3 regions of the Streptomyces sp. NPDC003042 genome follow, and region 1 is predicted to be linked to each of the others. Evidence: riboswitches for the same ligand, from Rfam matches in the RefSeq annotation. Region 1 holds a riboswitch; each other region holds the start of a gene.
What was found. A riboswitch is a leader RNA that binds a small molecule or an ion and turns the genes downstream of it on or off. The one in region 1 is predicted to bind cyclic di-AMP.
Positions count from the first base shown of each region.

Region 2: it holds a riboswitch for cyclic di-AMP, as region 1 does, so the genes downstream of both, ACWDYJ_RS02735 (M23 family metallopeptidase) here and ACWDYJ_RS13845 (transglycosylase family protein) in region 1, are expected to answer to the same signal.
Region 3: it holds a riboswitch for cyclic di-AMP, as region 1 does, so the genes downstream of both, ACWDYJ_RS20855 (LysM peptidoglycan-binding domain-containing M23 family metallopeptidase) here and ACWDYJ_RS13845 (transglycosylase family protein) in region 1, are expected to answer to the same signal.

Region 1 is NZ_JBSFTP010000020.1:79,852-86,762, reverse strand. Features, by position in the region: gene ACWDYJ_RS13860 (globin domain-containing protein) at 1-769, opposite strand, end outside; gene ACWDYJ_RS13855 (cytochrome P450 family protein) at 885-2,159, shown strand; gene ACWDYJ_RS13850 (transglycosylase family protein) at 2,274-3,335, shown strand; cyclic di-AMP (ydaO/yuaA leader) riboswitch at 3,612-3,782, shown strand; gene ACWDYJ_RS13845 (transglycosylase family protein) at 3,785-4,489, shown strand; gene eno (phosphopyruvate hydratase) at 4,742-6,034, shown strand; gene ACWDYJ_RS13835 (FtsB family cell division protein) at 6,247-6,735, shown strand; gene ACWDYJ_RS13830 (DUF501 domain-containing protein) at 6,810-6,911, shown strand, end outside.
Region 2 is NZ_JBSFTP010000003.1:72,996-79,906, reverse strand. Features, by position in the region: gene ACWDYJ_RS02750 (bifunctional acetate--CoA ligase family protein/GNAT family N-acetyltransferase) at 1-2,283, opposite strand, end outside; gene ACWDYJ_RS02745 (HPr family phosphocarrier protein) at 2,494-2,775, shown strand; gene ACWDYJ_RS02740 (GntR family transcriptional regulator) at 3,018-3,683, opposite strand; gene ACWDYJ_RS02735 (M23 family metallopeptidase) at 3,883-4,701, opposite strand; cyclic di-AMP (ydaO/yuaA leader) riboswitch at 4,714-4,873, opposite strand; gene ACWDYJ_RS02730 (M16 family metallopeptidase) at 5,089-6,456, opposite strand; gene ACWDYJ_RS02725 (M16 family metallopeptidase) at 6,477-6,911, opposite strand, start outside.
Region 3 is NZ_JBSFTP010000042.1:3,503-10,413, reverse strand. Features, by position in the region: gene ACWDYJ_RS20870 (calcium-binding protein) at 1-266, shown strand, start outside; gene ACWDYJ_RS20865 (MBL fold metallo-hydrolase) at 446-1,663, opposite strand; gene ACWDYJ_RS20860 (SGNH/GDSL hydrolase family protein) at 1,827-2,612, opposite strand; gene ACWDYJ_RS20855 (LysM peptidoglycan-binding domain-containing M23 family metallopeptidase) at 2,777-3,760, opposite strand; cyclic di-AMP (ydaO/yuaA leader) riboswitch at 3,763-3,931, opposite strand; gene ACWDYJ_RS20850 (tyrosine-protein phosphatase) at 4,249-5,079, shown strand; gene ACWDYJ_RS20845 (aspartate aminotransferase family protein) at 5,170-6,585, opposite strand; gene hpnH (adenosyl-hopene transferase HpnH) at 6,582-6,911, opposite strand, start outside.

The sequences.
Region 1 (6,911 bases):
GGACGGGCGCCCATCCGGTGCCGGCGGCGATGAAGGTGACGGGCCGGTCGTCGCGCCGCAGGGTCAGCTGCCCGCCGGGTGCTCCGAGCCGCAGCCGGTCTCCGGGCTGGACCCGCAGGACCAGGGCGGTGCTGAGCCGGCCGCCCTCGATCCGGCTGACGTGCAGGTCGACGGTGTCGTCGGGGCGGGGCGCGTTGCCGAGGGAGTACGTGCGCCAGGTGGTCGGGACGCGGTCGCTGCTCACGCTCACGTACTGGCCGGGCAGATAGGGGAGCGGGGAATGCGGCCGCAGGGTCAGGACGCCGATGTCCTGCCCGTACTGGAGGTGGCGCACGACCTCGGCGTCCCACCAGGGCGGGTCCTGACTGGTGGCGGCGCCGCTCAGCATCGCGTCGGCGATCACCTGGTAGGCCTCGGTCCACGCCTTCTCGGCGGCCGGGTTCCAGGCCTCGCCGGAGGCCTGGGCGAGGGCGGCGAGCAGGCTGGTGCCGACGGCCGCGTAGTGCTCGGGGGCCACCAGGAACTTGCGGTGGTCGCGGCCGAGGTCGCGGAGATAGGGGACGAGCGTCTCGCTCTCCAGGTGGGTGATGACATGGGTGAGCGCCGAGAAGAGCCGGTCCCGCTGCCGCTCCATGTCCTCCAAGGAGGCCGGGAAGAGGTCGCGTACTCCGGGGTTGTGCCAGAAGAGGTGGGCGTAGAAGAACTTGACGGCGTGCTCGGCCCGTCTCTCCACCACCGCGAAACTGCTCTTCAAGATCCTCACGTCCACAAAACCGAAAGTAGGAATGTCGGGCAAGCTGAGGTCAAGCGATGGACGATCTACGGACAGCCGCGACGAACCACCCGTATCGGATGGTGACCACGAGCCGGGATACGGTCATCGCGTGCACGAGCAGACCTCCGCAACCCCGGCCGACGCCTCTTCCCCCCAGGGTCCGACCCTCTTCGACTGGGAGTTCGCGACCGACCCCTACCCCGCCTACGCGTGGCTGCGCGAGCACGCGCCCGTGCACCGCACCAAGCTCCCCAGCGGGGTCGAGGCCTGGCTGGTCACCCGGTACGCCGACGCCCGCCAGGCCCTCGCCGACCAGCGGCTCAGCAAGAACCCGGCGCACCACGCCGGGTCGGCGCACGCCAAGGGCAGGACCGGGATTCCGGGGGAGCGCAAGGCGGAGCTGATGACGCACCTGCTGAACATCGACCCGCCGGACCACACCCGGCTGCGGCGGCTGGTGTCGAAGGCGTTCACCCCGCGCCGGGTCGCCGAGTTCGCTCCGAGGGTGCAGGAACTCACGGACCACCTCATCGATCAGTTTGCGGCGAAGGGAACGGCGGACCTGATCCACGAGTTCGCCTTCCCGCTCCCCATCTACGCCATCTGCGAGATGCTCGGCGTACCACGGGAGGACCAGGACGACTTCCGCGACTGGGCCGGGATGATGATCCGGCACGGCGGGGGTCCGCGCGGCGGAGTGGCCCGTTCCGTGAAGCAGATGCGGACCTACCTCGGTGAGCTCATCCATCGCAAACGGGATGATCTGGGCAATGACCTCATCTCCGACCTGATCCGGGCGAGCGACCACGGCGACCACCTGACGGAGGGTGAGGCCACCGCCATGGCCTTCATCCTCCTGTTCGCCGGATTCGAGACGACCGTGAACCTCATCGGCAACGGGGTCCACTCCCTCTTCATGAACCCGGACCAGCGCGAGCGCCTCCAGGCCTCCCTCGCGGCGGGCGAGAGCGCCCTGCTGGAGACCGGCGTCGAGGAACTGCTGCGCTACGACGGCCCGGTGGAGCTGGCGACCTGGCGGTTCGCCACCGAGCCGCTGACCCTCGGGGGGCAGGACATCGCGGCCGGCGACCCGGTGCTGGTCGTCCTCGCGGCGGCCGACCGCGACCCCGAGCGGTTCGCCGACCCCGACACCCTGGACCTCTCCCGAAGTGACAATCAGCACCTCGGATACGGGCACGGAATCCATTACTGCCTCGGCGCGCCCCTCGCCCGGCTCGAAGGACAGACGGCGCTGGCGACCCTGCTGACGCGCCTGCCGGATCTGGAACTGGCCGTTCCCCCCGCTGACCTGCGCTGGCGCGGCGGTCTGATCATGCGGGGTCTGCGCACCCTGCCGGTCCGGTTCACGCCCGGTGGCCACTGAGTCCTCCGCGAAGTCCGGCTGACCGGAAGTCAGTTCCCGCCCGAACTTGTGACAATCGTTCGAAGGCCGCTAGGTTCTGCCGTTACCCCGCTGTTATGCGAAAGGTGCATCCTCATGCGTTCCGGGAACGGCCGCCACAGACGCCCCCGCCAGGTACCCGCCCTGGTCGTCACCGCCGGAGTCACCGGCTCCGCACTCGCCCTGCCGCTGCTCGCCGCCACCAGCGCGAGTGCCGCGGACACCACCACGTGGGACAAGGTCGCCGACTGCGAAAGCGGCGGCACCTGGAGTGCCAACTCCGGCAGCGGGGCCTACGGCGGGCTCCAGTTCACGCAGGAGCAGTGGAAGAACGCGGGCGGACTCGCCTACGCGGAGCGCCCGGACCTCGCCAGCCGGTCCCAGCAGATCGCCGTCGCCGAGCGGGTGCTGGCCTCGCAGGGCCCCGAGGCGTGGCCGCTGTGCGGGGCCTCGGCCGGGCTGACCCAGCAGGCGCCGGCCGCCCAGGTGGACCCGGGTCTGACCCCGGTCGTGCCGGTGGCCCCCACTCCGACGCGGCCGGACGCCTCGGTGCCCGTCACCGGGTCCGCCGGCCCCACGGACTTCGGGGCCCCGACCCCGCGGCCGGTGCCCGGGGCCGCGGCGCCCACGTCCCCCGCCACGAGCCCGTCGGGTCTGCCGGACTACCCGCTGGGAGCCATCAGCGGACTGCCCGTCATGCCCGAGCCGGACTACACGATGCCGCCGACGGACCCGACCGCTCCGCCGACCACCGCTCCGGACGCCACCACCGGCGCCCCGGGCGTGCCGCTGACTCCCGTCACGCCGGGAAGCCCGTCCGGCCTGCCCGTCCCCGGCATCTCGCCGGACCCGACGGCCCCGGCCACCCCCACGGCCCCCGCCACCCCGGGCGCCGTCACCGAAACCCCGGCCGACGGGACGGTCGAGGGCGGCGGGAAGCACCGCGGTCCGGCGGCCACCGAGGCGACGCCGTCCGCTCCTGACGCCGCGTCGGTGCCCACGTACACCGTGAAGCCGGGCGACAGCCTGACGGCCATCGCGGACGCGAGTGGCCTCAAGGGCGACTGGAACAAGCTCTACGCCGCCAACGAGCAGGTCATCGGCGGGGACGCGGATCTCATCAAGCCCGGCCAGAACCTGGATCTAACCCTGGAATAGGGGCAGTTCGGACACCCAGAAAAGACCTGAATGTCGCTTATCGGCAAGTGAGACATGCGTCTCTTCCGGTCAACTGGCGTGTCTCGCCCCGAGGCTTCCGCAAACCCGCCTCTCACCTGCGCAAACGTGCTCGGAATGAGCGCAAGTAGGCCCGTTTCCCCCCGATGATGCTCGTTGAACATCGGGGGGAGACCTGTCTACCTTCTGAATCGCTCGCCACCGCGGGCTCCTTCGACCGCATCGCCGAATCCTGCCGGCGGACGGGGGGAACAGTCGTCGCGTAAAGCGCCGAAGGCAGGAGCGGGGGAACCAAGGTAGGCGCCGGGAAAGGCCGTTGAGAGACGGCACGTACCGGCTTGGGGTTAAGACACGCGCTAGGTCGCGTGGCCGGGCAACTCATCCGCCCGAACCCGACAGCTCACCTCGAAGGCGTCGGTGAGGAGAAGACCATGCTGCTTTCCGGCAAGGGCAAGCACCGTCGCGGCTCCAAGGCCGTTCGTATCGTCACGCTCGCCGGTGTCGCCGGTGTCGCCGTCGCGGCTCCGCTGATGGCCGCGGGCACCGCCAGCGCCGCCACCGCGTCCCAGTGGGACAAGGTCGCGCAGTGCGAGTCCGGTGGCAACTGGGCCATCAACACGGGCAACGGCTACTACGGCGGCCTGCAGTTCTCGGCCTCCACGTGGGCCGGCTACGGCGGCAAGGCGTACGCCGCGCAGGCCAACCAGGCGTCGAAGGCCCAGCAGATAGCCATCGCCGAGAAGGTCCTCAAGGGCCAGGGCAAGGGCGCGTGGCCGCACTGCGGCGTCGGCCTGACCAACGCCGCGTACACCGGCGGCGCGGCCGAGGCCGCCAAGCCGAAGACCGAGACGAAGAAGGCCGAGACCGTGAAGCCGAAGGTCGAGACGAAGAAGTCGACGGCCAAGCCTTCCGAGGCGCCGGCCCCGAAGCCGACCGCTCCGAAGCCGACCGCTCCGAAGACCGAGGCCCCCAAGACCGGGAACGGCTCGTACGAGGTCAAGTCGGGCGACACCCTGGGCACCATCGCCGAGGCCAACGGCGTCAAGGGCGGCTGGGAGAAGCTCTTCGAGCTGAACAAGGACATCGTCTCGGACGCCGACCTGATCTTCCCGGGCCAGAAGCTGAAGCTCAGCTGAATCCCGGCGTAACACCTGACACACCAGCACCATCCCACCGCCCGGCGCGTATCCCCCCACGCGCCGGGCGGCGGCGTGTCCAGCCTCGTCGCCGGATCCCTATGTCCGGGAACAGGGGTATTCAGCCCCTTTTTCGTCCCAGGACCCGGGCGGTAGGCCGGCCCAGTGCCCGGATCCGGTTAGGCTCTAGTCGGCAAGGCCGTCCCACGGCCCACACGCCACCGCACACCCAGCGTCACATCCCAGAAGGAGATGCTCGTGCCGTCCATCGACGTCGTCGTAGCCCGGGAAATCCTGGACTCCCGAGGCAACCCCACGGTCGAGGTCGAGGTGGGCCTCGACGATGGCAGCACCGGCCGTGCTGCCGTTCCGTCCGGCGCCTCCACCGGTGCATTCGAGGCCATCGAGCTTCGTGACGGTGACCCCAGCCGTTACTTCGGCAAGGGTGTAGAGAAGGCCGTCCTCGCCGTCATCGAGCAGATCGGCCCGGAGCTCGTCGGCTACGACGCCACCGAGCAGCGTCTGATCGACCAGGCCATGTTCGACCTGGACGGTACCGAGAACAAGGGCTCGCTCGGCGCCAACGCCATCCTCGGCGTGTCCCTCGCCGTCGCGCATGCCGCGTCCGAGGCCTCGGACCTCCCGCTCTTCCGCTACCTCGGCGGCCCGAACGCGCACCTCCTGCCCGTTCCGATGATGAACATCCTCAACGGTGGGTCGCACGCCGACTCCAACGTCGACATCCAGGAGTTCATGATCGCCCCGATCGGCGCGGAGTCCTTCTCCGAGGCGCTGCGCTGGGGTGCCGAGGTCTACCACACCCTCAAGAAGGTCCTGCACACCAAGGGCCTCTCCACCGGCCTGGGTGACGAGGGCGGCTTCGCCCCGAACCTGGAGTCCAACCGCGCCGCGCTCGACCTCATCGTCGAGGCCATCAAGCAGGCCGGTTACGTCCCGGGCAAGGACATCGCGCTCGCGCTCGACGTCGCCGCGTCCGAGTTCTACAAGGACGGCCTGTACGAGTTCGAGGGGAAGTCCCGCACGGCCGCCGAGATGACCGAGTACTACGAGGAGCTCGTCTCCGCGTACCCGATGGTCTCCATCGAGGACCCGCTGTACGAGGACGACTGGTCCGGCTGGAAGACCCTCACCGACAAGCTGGGCTCCAAGGTCCAGATCGTCGGCGACGACCTCTTCGTCACCAACCCGGAGCGTCTCGCCCGCGGCATCGAAGAGGGCTCCGCGAACGCCCTTCTCGTGAAGGTGAACCAGATCGGTTCGCTCACCGAGACCCTGGACGCCGTCGAGATGGCCCAGCGCAACGGCTTCAAGTGCATGATGTCGCACCGCTCCGGCGAGACCGAGGACGTCACCATCGCCGACCTCGCCGTCGCCGTGAACTGCGGCCAGATCAAGACCGGCGCCCCGGCCCGCTCGGACCGCGTCGCCAAGTACAACCAGCTGCTGCGCATCGAGGAGATCCTCGACGACGCCGCGGTGTACGCGGGCCGCTCGGCGTTCCCCCGGTTTCGCCCTGCGAACTGAGTGGGCACAGCGCCCTGCGAACTGAGTGGGCACAGCGCCCTGCGAACTGATTAGGCACAGCGCTGCGAACTGATCAGGCACAGCGCCCTGCGAACTGATCAGGCACAGCAAGGGTTGAGCCAGGCCGTCCAGCCTCCATACGTCCCCGCACCCGGTCCCGTACCGTGTGCGGGGACGTAGTGCGTAGCGCGTACACAGGGGAGGCGGGATCAATGGCCGGGAACCGGGATCGGTTCTCCACCTTCTCCACGGCGACCAGGCTGAAGCAGCTCGGGGAGCGGACCGCGGCCCACGTCTACCGCTCGCAGTCCCGCCGCCACATCCGCCGCAGCCGGCTCACCGGCCGGGCGGCGCTGCTGGTGCTCGTCCTCTGTACCCTGGTCGTCGCCCTCGCGTACCCGATGCGCCAGTACGTGTCCCAGCGCTCGGAGATCGCGGAGCAGCAGCGGGCCGCCGACGACGCGCGCAAGCGCCTCGAACAGCTCCGCGACGAGAAGGCCCGCTGGCAGGACCCTGCCTACGCGGAACAGCAGGCGCGCAAGCACCTGCACTTCCTGCGCCCGGGGGAGATCGGCTACATCATGAACGACCCCGGCTCCGAGGCCGCCGCGCCCCGCCGCGACGGGCAGGCCGGTTCCGACCGCCCCTGGTACTCCAACGTCTGGGACGGCGTGGACAAGGCCGACCGCCCCGCCGGCTGAGCCGCTTCGGCGGCCCGGCCCCGGCACCCCTCCCCATCCTCATAGAACCGCGAACGAAGAGACTTCCTCCAGGCATGCAGACGCCCCCGCCCCAGACCGACCGGACCGAGCCGACCGACGCGGACATCGAGGCGTTCGAGCAGCAGCTCGGCCGCCCGCCGCGCGGACTGCGCGCC
Region 2 (6,911 bases), on a different contig from region 1:
GTACCCGAGGACGCGGGCGGCGCGGGCGGCGGCGTCGGGGCTGGGGGCGGGGAGGGTGGGCAGCACCCGGATCCCGTAGCGGCCCAGGAGCTCGCGGGCGTCCTGGTCGTCCAGGCTGAGGACGGATTCGTCGGCGACGCCCGAGAGCAGCCCGGCGAGCTGGGCGGCGGCGCCGGACTCGTCGATGTCCTCGTACTCGGGGACCTGTCCGACCTCGGCGTTGGCCCGGCGCCACTGGCCGTACCGGACGGCTTCGGCGACGGCCTTCACGGCGCGCTCGGCGGCGGGGTAGGCGGGGATCCGGCCCGGGACGCCGGGGGCGGGCGCCGGAACGGGGACGGCCGGGACGGAAGGGACAGGCGGAGCGGACGGGGCAGGCCGGGCAGGAGCGGGCGGAGCGGCAGGCGCGCCAGCGACAGCGACAGCGGCCGGGGGCGCGGGCGCGGGCGCCGTGGCCCGTGCGGCGGACAGGGCCTCCACCAGCTCGCCGAGCTCCACGTGCACCACCGCCACCGGCTTGCCCGGCACCTCGGCCGCGGCCTCCCGCAGGGCGTCGGCCAGGTCGTCGGCCAGGGCCTGCTCGCTCACCGAGGGGATCGCCGTCACGATCACCGCGTCGTTGTCCGGCGAGGCGAGCGCCGCGGACAGGGCCGCGCGGAAGTCCTCCGGCGAGGCCGCGGTCGTCAGGTCCAGCGGCGGCAGCGGGCGCAGCCCCTCCGTCAGGCAGGCGTCGTAGCTGAGTACGCCGAGGGACTCGGAGTTGCCGAGGATCGCCACCCTGGGCCCGGCCGGCAGCGGCTGCCCGGCGAGCAGCAGGCCGACGTCGACCAGCTCGGTGACGGTGTCGACCCGGATCACTCCCGCCTGCCGCAGCAGTTCGGAGACGGCGGCGTCGGGGAGTCGGGTCCCGGGGACGACGTGCCCGGCGGGGGTGTGGCGGCCGCCTCGGGCGACGACCACGGGCTTGACGGCGGCCGTCCGGCGGGCGAGCCGGGTGAACTTGCGCGGGTTGCCGAGGGTTTCGAGGTACATGAGGGCCACATCGGTGGCTTCGTCGTCGTACCAGTACTGGAGGATGTCGTTGCCGGAGACGTCCGCCCGGTTCCCGGCCGACACGAAGGACGACAGTCCCTCGCCGCGCCGCAGCAGCCCCGACAGCAGGGCGATGCCGATGGCGCCGGACTGGGTGAACAGGCCGATCCGACCGCGGGCGGTCGCGGGGGCCGGGGCCAGGGAGGCGTTCAGTTCCACTTCCGGGGCGGTGTTGATCACCCCGAAGGCGTTGGGGCCGATCAGCCTCATCCCGTACGAGCGCACCTGCCGCACCAGTTCGCGCTGGCGCTCCAGTCCGGCCGGGCCGCTCTCGCCGTATCCGGCCGACAGGACGACCAGCCCCTGCACCCCGTGTTCTCCGCAGGCGGCGACCGCGTCGGGGACCCGGTCGGCGGGGACCGCGACGACGGCGAGGTCGACCGGGGCTCCGATGTCGCCGAGGGCGCGGTAGGCGCGTACGCCGTCCAGCAGGTCGGCGGAGGAGGCCTCGTTGACGGCGTAGAGGTGCCCGTGGAAGCCGCCGTCGCGCAGGTTGCGCAGCGCGGCGGCGCCCACGCCCGCGCCGGAGCGGCTGACGCCGATCACCGCGACCGAGCCGGGGGCGAGCAGCCGCTGGACGGATCGGGCCTCGGCGCGCTGTTCGCGGGCGCGCTGCACGGCGAGGGATTCGGCGGTGGGTTCGAGGTCGAGGGTGAGGTGGACGGAGCCGTCCTCGAAGCTGCGCTTCTGCTGGTAGCCGACGTCCGTGAACACCTTGATCATCTTGGTGTTGGCGGGGAGCACCTCGGCGGCGAACCGGCGGATGCCCCGCTCCCGGGCCACGGCGCCGATGTGTTCGAGGAGCGCGGAGGCGACCCCGCGGCCCTGGTGGGCGTCCTGGACGAGGAAGGCGACCTCCGCCTCGTCGGCCGGGCCGGAGGCGGGCCGGCCGTCGGGGCCGATGCGGTCGAAGCGGACGGTGCCGATGAACTCGCCGCCGATGGTCGCGGCGAGGCCGACGCGGTCGACGTAGTCATGGTGCGTGAAGCGGTGCACGTCACGGTCGGAGAGGCGCGGGTACGGCGCGAAGAAACGGTAGTACTTCGACTCGTCGGAGACCTGCTCGTAGAAGCTGACCAGCCGCCCGGCGTCCTCCGTGGTGATGGGGCGGATACGGGCGGTGCCGCCGTCGCGCAGCACGACGTCCGCTTCCCAGTGGGCCGGGTACGAGGGGTCCGACGCGGTGGTCATGGGGCCACCCTAAGGGGCGGGGCGACCGGGCGGGCGGGCCGGGCTCACGGGCCCCGCACCGCGCGCGCGGCGGATGAGGCACCCCGGGGCAAACCAGTGCAAGCTGGGGAGGGTCGAGCGGCGGTGGATTCGGGTCTGAGATCGGTCCCGGCATTCCGGGTGTCGTGAGAGACTGGTCTAGACAACCGTAAGAACCTGAAGGGCATCACCATGGCAGAGCGCCGCGTCAACGTCGGCTGGGCCGAGGGCCTGCACGCTCGTCCCGCCTCGATCTTCGTCCGCGCGACGACCGCTTCCGGCGTCCCGGTGACCATCGCGAAGGCGGGCGGCGACCCCGTCAACGCCGCCTCCATGCTGGCGGTCCTGGGCCTGGGCGCCCAGGGCGGCGAGGAGATCGTTCTCGCTTCCGAGGCCGAGGGTGCGGACACCGCGCTGGACCGCCTCGCGAAGCTGGTCGCCGAGGGCCTCGAGGAGCTCCCGGAGACCGTCTGACCCTTCGGGTCCGCTTGCGCGCGGCGAAGCCGCGGTCCCCGCCACCCCCGGGACCGCGGCTTCGCTGTTTTCCCGACGCCTGGGATCCGTCCGGAATTGCGCGAAATGGAAATGCCCGCGTACGTTGAACAGCGAACAGCGAACAGAGGCCGGCAGGCGCCGCACGAATTCCGGGCACCTTCATATCCGCCCTTTTCGGCCACTGACGACGCAGCGCCACTCTTTTATATAGCGGGCTTTTGTTAATGCGGACCGCTCGCCATGTTTACGGCAGGTTGCGAAGTCCTCACGCGCGGCCGGTGCGCCCGCGCCGCCCGCTCCGCGTGCGTCACGGTCAGGGCCCTGGCCCGTTCCGCGTCCCCGCGCGCCACCGCGTCCACGATCGCCCCGTGCTCCGTCCAGGAGTCCACGGGCCGGGCCGGCGCCTCCACCTCGTACATCCACGCGATCTTGTGCCGGGTCTGGGTCAGCAGGGCGATCAGCCCCGGGCTGCCGGACGCCTGGGCGAGCGTCTCGTGGAACCAGCCTCCGAGGTCCCGCAGGTCCTCCCCCTTCCCCCTGCGCGCCCGCTCCTGACCCAGTCTGACCAGCCCGCGCAGCACTTTCAGGTGGCCCTCGCTGCGCCGCCCGGCGGCCCGGGAGGCGGCCAGCGGCTCCAGCAGCAACCGCAGCTCCAGCAGGTCCGCGGCCTCCTGCTCGGTCGGCTCGGCGACGCAGGCGCCCGCATGGCGGCGCGTGGTGACGAACCCTTCGGACTCCAGGGTGCGCAGCGCCTCGCGGACGGGGACGCGCGAGACGCCGTAGCGACGGGCGAGCACCTCCTCGGTCAGCCGGCCGCCCGGCCCGAAGAACCCGGAGACGATATCGTCGCGGATCGCTGTGCATACCGCGTGCGCAGGAATACGCAAGACCGGACCTCCGCTTGATTTCGATTCCCGGCGCCATCGCCGGGATCGTCCGTGCTGCGACTCTATTGCAACACAGGATAATTTCCGATGACGGCGGGAAATCCGAAACATTTCATACGCGCCATGCGCGGCCGGAAAACGAAGAAGACCCCGACTCGGAAGCCGGGGCCTTCAGCGTGGAAGTGCTGTGCGCTGTGCGTCAGACGTTGACGCCGTGCGAGCGCAGGTACGCGATCGGGTCGATGTCCGAGCCGTACTGCGAGCCCGTGCGGGCCTCGAAGTGCAGGTGCACGCCGCTGGAGTTGCCCGTGGAGCCCGCCAGGCCGATCTGCTGGCCCGGGGCGACCTGCTGGCCGGCGGAGACGCTGAGGGAGGACATGTGCCCGTACTGGGTGTACGTACCGTCGTTGTGCTTGATGACGACGTTGTTGCCGTACGCGCCACCCCAGCCGGCCTCGACGACCGTACCGGCGCCGACGGCGCGGATCGAGGTGCCGAGGGAGGCGTGGAAGTCGATGCCCGTGTGGCTGCCGGAGGACCACATGCCGCCGCCCGCGCCGTACGAGGTGCTGACGTAGGAGCCCGCGATCGGGGAGACGAAGGTGTTCAGGCGCTTGCGCGCCTCCTCGCGAGCCGCGCGCTCGGCGGCCTCACGGGCCTCGCGCTCGGACTTCTGCTTGGCCTCGGCCATCCGCTTGGCTTCCGCGGCCCGCTGCTTCGCGTCGGCCTCGGCCTGCGCCTGGGCGGCGACGGCGTCGGCGGCGAGCTGCTGGGACTCGGCCTGTGCCTTGATCTCGCCCTGGAGTCCGTCGGCCACGACGATCGCGTTCTGGCCGGTGTCCTCCATGGAGGGGGCGCCGGCGTCCGCGGCGAATGCCGGGGCGGCCAGGGTGCCGACCACGCCCGTGGTGGCGAGGGCGGCTATACCGGCGTAGCCGGCGGTCTTGCGGCTCAGACGGCTCGAACCACGGTGCTTGTTGACGGGCTTGTCACCGGCAACACGACTGCCAAACGCCATGAAGGGGTTGATCCTTTCCTTCCCTCTCGCCTACCGGGTTAGCTGACGGGTTCGGAGCAGGAAGGTCTCCTACGGGCCTCCTCTTGCGAGGCGGTCCGATTCACCCCAGGGACGCATGTGGGTCCCCGGCTCCCCAGGCTCGCGCCTGACGGGGACTCGGCGATCGCTGTCCGGTGCCGCGGGTGCGGCGGGCACACTGACGAACAGCACGGCCGACGCTAGGCGGATCATCAGCCAATCGCCAAACAGACGCGCCTTTTTGTTGCGTACGCCACACCGCATACAAGCAACCACACCACTAAACGGGCAAAAGGGGCTCCGGCGGATCATCCGCCAGAGCCCCTCAAGAAACAGCCAGTTGCCGGTCGGTTCCCGGTCAGCCGCCGCTCAGTTGCCGACGACGCTCACGGCGCCGATCCCGAGGGCCCGCACGGGCTCCTCGATCTGCGCCGCGTCGCCGACCAGGATCGTGACCAGCCGGTCCACGGGGAAGGCGTTCACGACCGCCGAAGTCGCCTCCGCCGTACCCGTTTCGGCCAGCCGCGCGTACAACTGCGCCTGGTAGTCGTCCGGCAGCTCCTGCTCGACCTGGTCGGCCAGAGTGCCGGCCACGGAGGCCGCCGTCTCGAACTTCAGCGGGGCCACGCCCACCAAGTTCTGCACCGCCACGTCCCGTTCGGCGTCGGTCAGGCCGCCCTCGGCGAGGGTGCGCAGCACCTTCCAGAGGTCGTCCAGCGCCGGACCGGTGTGGGGGGTGTCCACCGAGCCGCTGATGGCGAGCATCGAGGCGCCCTTGCCGTCGGCGGTGGAGCGCAGCACCTGGCCGAAGGCGCGCACGCCGTACGTGTACCCCTTCTCCTCGCGCAGCACCTTGTCCAGGCGGGAGGTGAGGGTGCCGCCGAGGCAGTACGTGCCGAGCACCTGGGGAGCCCACACGATGTCGTGGCGGTCCGCCCCGATCCGGCCGATGAGCAGCTGCGTCTGGACCGCGCCGGGCCGGTCCACGATGATCACGCGCGCCGTGTCGTCGGCCGTCACCGGCGGGACCGGGAGGGGTTCGGCGGTGCCGCCGGTCCAGGTGCCCAGGCTGTCCGCCAGCACCGCGTCCAGGTCGATGCCGGTCAGGTCGCCGACGATCACCGCGGTGGCGGTGGAGGGGCGTACGTGGGCCTCGTAGAAGGCGCGTACGGCCCCGGCGTCGATCCGGGCGACCGTCTCCTCGGTGCCCTGGCGCGGCCGCGACATCCTCAGCGTGGCCGGGAAGAGTTCCTTGGAGAGCTCCTTGGCGGCGCGGCGCTGCGGGTTGGCCAGCTCGTGCGGGATCTCGTCGAGCCGGTTGCGCACCAGCCGGTCGACCTCGCTGTCGGCGAAGGCGGGAGCGCGCAGCGCCTCGGCGAGCAGGCCCAGCGCCTTCTGCAGGCGCGAGGCCGGGACCTCCAGGGAGACCCGCAGGCCCGGGTGGTCGGCGTGTGCGTCGAGCGTGGCGCCGCAGCGCTCCAGCTCGGCGGAGAACTCCTCGGCGGAGTGCTTGTCGGTGCCCTCCGACAGCGCGCGGGCCATGATCGTGGCCACGCCGTCGAGGCCCTGGGGCTCGGCGTCCAGCGGGGCGGCGAGGTTGACCTCGACCGCCACCACCTGCTGGCCGGGGCGGTGGCAGCGCAGCACGGTCAGGCCGTTGGCGAGCGTGCCGCGCTCGGGGGCCGGGAAGGCCCAGGGCTTGGCCTCGCCGGCCTGCGGCCGCGGGTGGAAGGTCATCGTGACGGCTGCGGTGTCGCTCACTGCTCCGCCCCCTCGTTCTCGTCGGTCTCGTCGGTCTCGTCGGCGTCACCGTCGGCCAGCGGCTCGTAGACCAGCACCGCGCGGTTGTCGGGGCGCAGTCGGGCCGCGGCCACGGCCTGCACCTCCTCGGCGGTGATGTCGAGGAGACGCTGGACGGCGCTCAGCGCCAGCTGCGGGTCGCCGAACAGCACCGCGAAGCGGCACAGTTCGTCCGCGCGGCCGGCGACCGTGCTCAGCCGGTCCAGCCATTCGCGCTCCAGCTGCGCCTGGGCGCGCTCCATCTCCTCGGCCGTGGGGCCTTCGGCGGCGAACCGCGCGAGCTCCTCGTCCACGGCGGCCTCGATGGCGGGTACCTCGACACCGCTGGAGGTCTTGACGTCGAGCCAGCCGAGCGAGGGCGCTCCGGCCAGGCGCAGCATGCCGAATCCGGC
Region 3 (6,911 bases), on a different contig from region 1:
TCTGCGGCCTCGGCGGCAACGACACCATCCGCCCGGGCTACGGCAGCGACACGGTCCACGCCGGCTCGGGCGACGACTACGTCGACGGCGGCCACCACAACGACACCCTCATCGGCGGCCCCGGCCGCGACACCCTGCTCGGCAACTACGGCAACGACACGCTCAACACCGTCGACGGCGTCGCCGGCAACGACAGGGCGGACGGCGGCTACGGCACGGACTCGTGCGCGACCGACGCGGGTGACACCCGTATCAGCTGCCCCTGAGCGCACTGGTCTCCCGACGGCGGCGGCCACTGAGTCGTGGACCGCCGCCAGGTCGACCACCGCCCGGCCGCCTCAGGGGCGCCGGGCGGCGCGCACGCCCGGACCACCGGTTCGTCGACGCCCGCCGCTCGGCCCTCTACCGGCCCGTGCGGCGCGGGCCTGGGCGGCCCCTCACCTCGTCAGGTGGTCCTGGTCGGCTTCGGTCCCGGTCCGCCCGCCAGGTCGAGATCGCCCTGGGAAGGCTCGCCCGAGGACACGTCCACGATCTCCGGCCGACGCCACGGGCGGGCGATCGGTCGGGACACCGGGCGCCACCACCGCTCCGAGGGGAGCTTGCCGGCCGGCTCGAAGGGCTGGCCGGGAACCGGGAGCGCGACCTTCTGCCCGGCCTCCTCGGCCGCGTCGGCCGTCCACTCCCCGGGCTCCGCCCACGCGTGGAAGGCCAGGTTGAAGGTGCCCCAGTGGATCGGCAGCATCGTGCCGCCCGGGGTGCCGCCCTGGAGGTCGAGGTGGGCGCGCATGCCCTCCTGCGGCGTCATGTGGATGTCCGGCCAGTACTCCGCGTACGCACCGATCTGGATCATGGTGGCGTCGAACGGCCCGTGCGCGGCGCCGATCTCCTGGAAACCGGGGAAGTAGCCCGTGTCCCCGCTGTGGAAGATCCGGTGCTCGTCCCCCGCCACCACCCAGGACGCCCACAGCGTGAACTGCTGGTTGCGCAGACCGCGTCCGCAGAAGTGCCGCGCCGGGGTGGCCGTCAGCGACAGGCCGGCCACCTTGGTGGTCTCGTTCCAGTCCAGCTCGCGCAGCCGGTCCGGCGGCACGCCCCAGCGCTCCAGGTGCGCGCCGACGCCGAGCGGGACGGCGAAGACCGTGCCCGTACCGGCCAGGGCCTTGATCGTGGGGAGGTCGAGGTGGTCGTAGTGGTCGTGCGAGATCACCACGACGTCCACCTCGCCCAGCGAGGCGAGCGGCACCGGTACGGGGTGCAGCCGCTTGGGACCGGCGAAGGGGAAGGGTGAGCACCGCTCGCCCCACACCGGGTCGAAGAGCACCCGGCGTCCGTCGATCTCCGCGAGCACGCTGGAGTGCCCCATCCACGTCAGGCGCAGCCCGCTGACCGGCGGCTTCGCCAGTTCGGCGAGGGTCGTCGGGTAGACCGGGACCGGCGCGCCGGGGCTGCGCCGGGCCCGCTGCTCCTTGTGGAGGTAGATCTTGGCGAACTCGGCCATCGATCCGGAAGGCCTGGTCCGGGCGCCCACCGGGTTCTGGAAGACGCCGTCGGCGAAGTTCGGCGAGCGCAGGATCCGCTCGAGCCGTTCGCCGGAGGGATCCGCGCCGAAGGCTTCGGACCGCAGGGCGCGCAGCCGGGGACGCGGGGGCAGGGAGCCGGTCAAGGCGCCTCCTGGGAAAGGTGCAGGTTGGGGCGGGACGGTCGTACGTCCACGATCATCCCAACGCGCACCGGCCACCAAGGATTCCGCCGGACGGTTTTCCGCCCGCGCCGTGCCCGGCCACGAGCCGGCCCGGCGCGGGCGGACAACACGCCCGGGGGGTGTCCTACAGCGGCAGCAGGTCCGGGCGCTTCGCCTCGACGTGGTCGCCGGAGGACTCCCCGCGCAGCCGCCGCCCGATCCAGGGCACGAGGTGCTCGCGGGCCCACTGGATGTTGTCCCGCGTCACGTCCACCGATCCGCGCGGCCTCATGGGCGGCCACGGCTGGTCGGGATCGGTCGGCACCTGGAATCCGAGCACCTGCGCGGCGCGCAGCGCGACGCGGGTGTGTCCCTCGGGCGAGAGGTGCAGCCGGTCGCCGTCCCAGGCGCGCCGGTCCTGTACGGACTTCAGCGACCAGAGGTCGAGGACCGGGCAGTCGTACCGGTCGGCGATGGCGCGCACGTGTGCGCTGTACGTCGCCACCTTGCCCCGCAGGTGTTTGAGGACCGGCACGCCCCGGGTGTCGAAGCCGGTGGTGATCATGACCTGGCGGACGGTCCCGGTGAGGTCGGCCACGGCCGCCTCGAAGCGCTCCGCCACGTCGTCGGGGTCGCTGCCGGGCCGGATGATGTCGTTGCCGCCCGCGCAGAAGGTCACCAGGTCCGGCGCGAGTGCCTTGGCTCTGGGGACCTGCTCGGCCACGATCTGGTCGAGGAGCTTGCCCCGCACCGCGAGGTTCGCGTACCGGAAGTCGTGCTCGTCACGCTGATCCGCCAGGAGTACGGCGAGCCGGTCCGCCCAGCCGAGATACGAATCCCCGGGTCCCGGGTCCCCCACGCCTTCGGTGAAGCTGTCCCCGATCGCCGCGTACGAGCCGATGGTCTTGAGTGTCGTCGTCGTCGCTGCCACGGGAAGCCATCCTTCACCCCCGTCGCCAACCTACGCCAACGTAATGAGGGGTTGACGGACCGTGATCTATACCACCCGGGGGATAAGGAATAAGTACACAGAAGGCCGGGACCCCTCTCGGGGCCCCGGCCTCGTGCGTGTCAGTGCTCCGACGGCGGCTGCCGTCAGATGCTCACGCCCTTGGTGCGGAGGTAGGCCACCGGGTCGATGTCCGAGCCGTAGGACGGGCCGGTGCGGATCTCGAAGTGGAGGTGCGGGCCGGTCGAGTTGCCGGTGGAACCGGAGAGCCCGAGGCTCTGGCCGCCGGTGACGCTCTGGCCCACCGAGACGGCGAGGGAGGACAGGTGGGCGTACTGGGAGTACTTGCCGTCGGCGTGCTTGACGATGACCTCGTTGCCGTACGAGCCGCCCCAGCCGGCGGAGACGACGGTGCCCGCGCCTACGGCCTTGACGGTGGTTCCGCTGCTCGCCATGAAGTCGACGCCGGTGTGGTAACCGGAGGACCACATGCTGCCGCCCATCCGGTACGGGGTGGAGATCCCACCGCTGACCGGGGACACGAATCCGGAGCCGGAGGTCTTGGCCGGGGCCGTACCCGCGCCGGACGCCGCCTCGCCGGACGCCGAAGAGCCGGTCGAGGACCACTCGGGAGCCGAGGCCTTGCCCGCGGACGAGGGGGTCGCCGGAGCCTGCCGCTTCTTCGGCTCCTTCGCCTTCTTCGGCTCCTTCGGCTTCTCGGAGGGAGCCGGCTCCGCTGCCGCCTGGCTCTGTCCGCCCAGCGTCAGCTTCAGACCCGGGTGGATGAGGGAGGGGTTGCTGCCGACCGCCTCACGGTTGTCGGCGTACAGCTGCTCCCAGCCGCCGGAGAGCTGACGCTCGGCGGCGATCTTCGAGAGGTAGTCGCCCGGCGCGACCGTGTAGACGGTCGGCGCGGCGGCGAGGGCCGCGGCGGGGGCGGCCTGAGGCGCCTGGGGAAGCTGCGCGGCCTGCACCGGGGCGGCGGCCGGGACCACCGCGGGGGCGGCGGCGTGGGCGCCCGCGGCGCCCATCAGGGGCAGCGCCAGGGCGGCGCCACCGGTACCGGCGACAGCGAGACCTCGGGAGATGGAGCGGGACTTCGGACGGCGGTGCTTACCCTTTGAAGGCATGGCGAATTCCTCTCCGTCGCCTGCGAGGTGAGCTGTCGGGTTCGGACTGGAGATGTCCGGCCTTACACGTACGGGACGTGTACGGCTTCACCCCGAGCCGTTCCGGAAAGAGATCCGGAACGGCGGCTTACCTGGTTCCCCCGCTCCTGCCGCGCGCGTCGATAGTCGGGTGCGGTTCCCGGGCGGCGGCAGGATTCGGCGGTCCACCCGGATTGGTCGCGAAGGTAATCGAGTGGACCCGCACCCAACAAGCCACGAATTCCCTGACGCAATCACAGATATGAGGCGGCGACGGAATTCCCGTCACCCTGCGTCCATTCCACGCCCCCAACAACCGTCCCGGCATGGGAATTCGGCTTTCGCGATCAGGCACGCACGGTCACCGTATGATCTGGCTCACGGAGCCCGGCCCGATCTCGCCTCCGTCTATGGCAAGTTGACCTCAACCGGAGTAATTCGGACACCCCGGACGAAGCGGAGGAGTACACGTGACCCAGCGAATACCCCAGCCCACACCCCAGCCCGACACCGCGCGGCCCGAACCCGCGCCGGAATTGACCGGAGTGCGCAATTTCCGTGACGTGGGCGGGCTGCCGACCACCGACGGACGAAGGGTCAGGTCGGGACGACTGTTCCGAAGCGGACATCTGGCGCATGCCACCGATACCGACGCAGAGTTCCTCGCGTCGCTCGGCCTCCACACCGTCTTCGACTTCCGCAACGGCGCCGACCACGCCCTGGAGGGCCCCGACGTGGAGCTGCCGGGGGTGCGCAACGTCAACATCCCTCTGACGGACCCCGCCGACGGCAGGGAGTTCTGGACGATGGTCCGCGACGGCGACCTCGACCAGCTCCGCGCCCTCCTGGGCGACGGTAGGGCGGCCGCCCGCATGGCGGGGTCGTACCGCGTCATCATCCGTACCCGTACCGCCGAGCACAGCCGGGTCGTGCACGCGCTCGCCGAGGACAGCGTGCCGGCGCTCATGCACTGCGCGGCGGGCAAGGACCGGGCCGGTCTGTCGATCGCCGTCACGCTGCTGGCCCTCGGCGTCGAGCGCGAGGCCGTCCTGGCGGACTACCTGGAGTCGAACGCCCCGCACAACCGCTACCGGGTGCGCCGCGGCAGCGACGCTCCCGAGGCGCGCTCCCCCGAGGTCATGGAGCTGCTGGCGCCGCTCTTCGACGCGCGGGCCGAGTACCTGGTCGCCGCGTACGAGACCATCGACGAGCAGTGGGGCGGGGTGGAGCGCTACCTGGCCGAGGGCCTCGGGCTCACGCCCGAGACCCTCGCCCGGCTCCGGGACCGGCTGCTCGACTGACGCCGGTGCGGCAGGCCGTCAGCCGGCCCGCCAGTCGACCGCCCAGCCGAGCGACCGCCCAGCCGACCGGCCGGCCAGTCGCTCGGTCGGTCAGCGATGACCGACGGCCTGCCGCACCAGCGTTCTCCCGAAGTCCCACATCAGCGAGCCGCCGCCGTGCGCCTCGTCCATGACCTCCCGGAAGGCTCCGACGAACCGGTCCACGTCCCGCTCGTCCACGATCAGCGGCGGGATGAGCTTGATGACCTCCAGGTGGTCGCCGGAGACCTGCGTGAGGATCCGGTGCGTGCGCAGCAGCGGCACCACGACCATCTGCGCGAACAGCCCCTTGCGGGCCGCCTGGAGCATGGCCCAGCGGCTGCGCAGCCCCAGGGACGACGGCCGGCCGAACTCGATGCCGATCATCAGCCCCCGGCCCCGCACCTCCTTCAGCAGTTCGTACTCGTCCACGAGCGCCGCCAGCCGCCCGCGCAGCAGGTCGCCCATGGCGCGGGCGTTGGCGACGACCTCCTCGTCCTCCATGACCGACAGCACGGCCAGCCCGGCCGCCATCGCCTGCGCGTTGGAGCCGAAGCTCGCGGAGTGCACGAGGACCCGGTCCATGGAGGAATAGACCTTCTTGAAGATCCAGTCCTTGCCCAGGGTCGCCCCGACCGGCACATAGCCGCCCGACAGGGCCTTCGCCACGCACACGAGGTCCGGTTCCACGCCCGGCTCGTGCTGGTACGCGTAGAAATCGCCGGTGCGCCCGAGGCCGGTCTGCACCTCGTCGGCGATCAGCAGCGCCTTGTGCCGGTGCAGCAGTTCCTGCGCGGCGAGCAGGAATCCGGGCGGGGCGGCCAGGACCCCCTTGCCCTGGATCGGCTCGACGACGAAGGCGGCCACGTCCCCGCGCTCCAGCTCCCGTTCCAGGGCGGCGAGGTCCCCGAGCGCGATCCTGGTGTCGGGCAGCAACGGGGCGAAGCCGTCGCGGAAGGAGCCCTCCCCGTTCACCGACAGGGAGCCGGTGGTCAGCCCGTGGAAGGCGTGGTCGCAGTAGAGGATCCTGGGCCGCCCGGTGGCGTACCGGGCGAACTTCAGGGCCGTCTCCACGGCCTCGGTGCCGCTGTTGCCGAAGAAGACCCGGTCCAGGTGCGGGCTGTACGAGAGGAGCTTCTCGGCCAGCAGCCCGGGCAGCGGCTGGCAGTCGAAGCGGGTGAGGTCGGCGAGCTGGGCGTCCAGCACGTCGTGGAGGGCGCGCCGGACCACCGGGTGGTGCCGGCCCAGGCCCATCACTCCGAACCCGGCCAGCATGTCGAGGTAGTCGTTGCCCTCGGCGTCCCAGAAGTGGGCTCCCTCGGCCCGCTCGTAGACCTTGTCGAAGCCGATGGTGCGCAGCATCCGGGGCAGCTGGTGGTTGAGGTGGCGGGTGTGCAGCTCGTAGCGCTCCCCGCCGCGCTCGGCGAGCAGCGCGGTCAGGTCGAAGCCCTTGCCCCGGCCCCCCGGCTCCGCTCCTGCCCCGGTCATGCCGACGTGCCGCGGTTGCCGCCGATCGTCTCGCGGGCCGCCCGCAGGGACTCCTTGAGCGAGCCCATGGTGGCGAGGACGGCGGTCGGCTCGTAGCCGCAGTGCGCCATGCAGTTCGCGCAGCGCGGGTCCTTGCCCCGGCCGTACTTGCTCCAGTCGGTGTCGTTGATCAGTTCCCGGTACGTGGGCACGTAGCCGTCGCTCATCAGATAGCAGGGGCGCTGCCAGCCGAAGAGGGAGTAATTCGGAATGGCCCAGGCCGTGCAGGGGAAATCGGCCTTTCCTTCCAGGAAGTCGAGGAAGAGCGGGGAGTGGTTGAGCCGCCA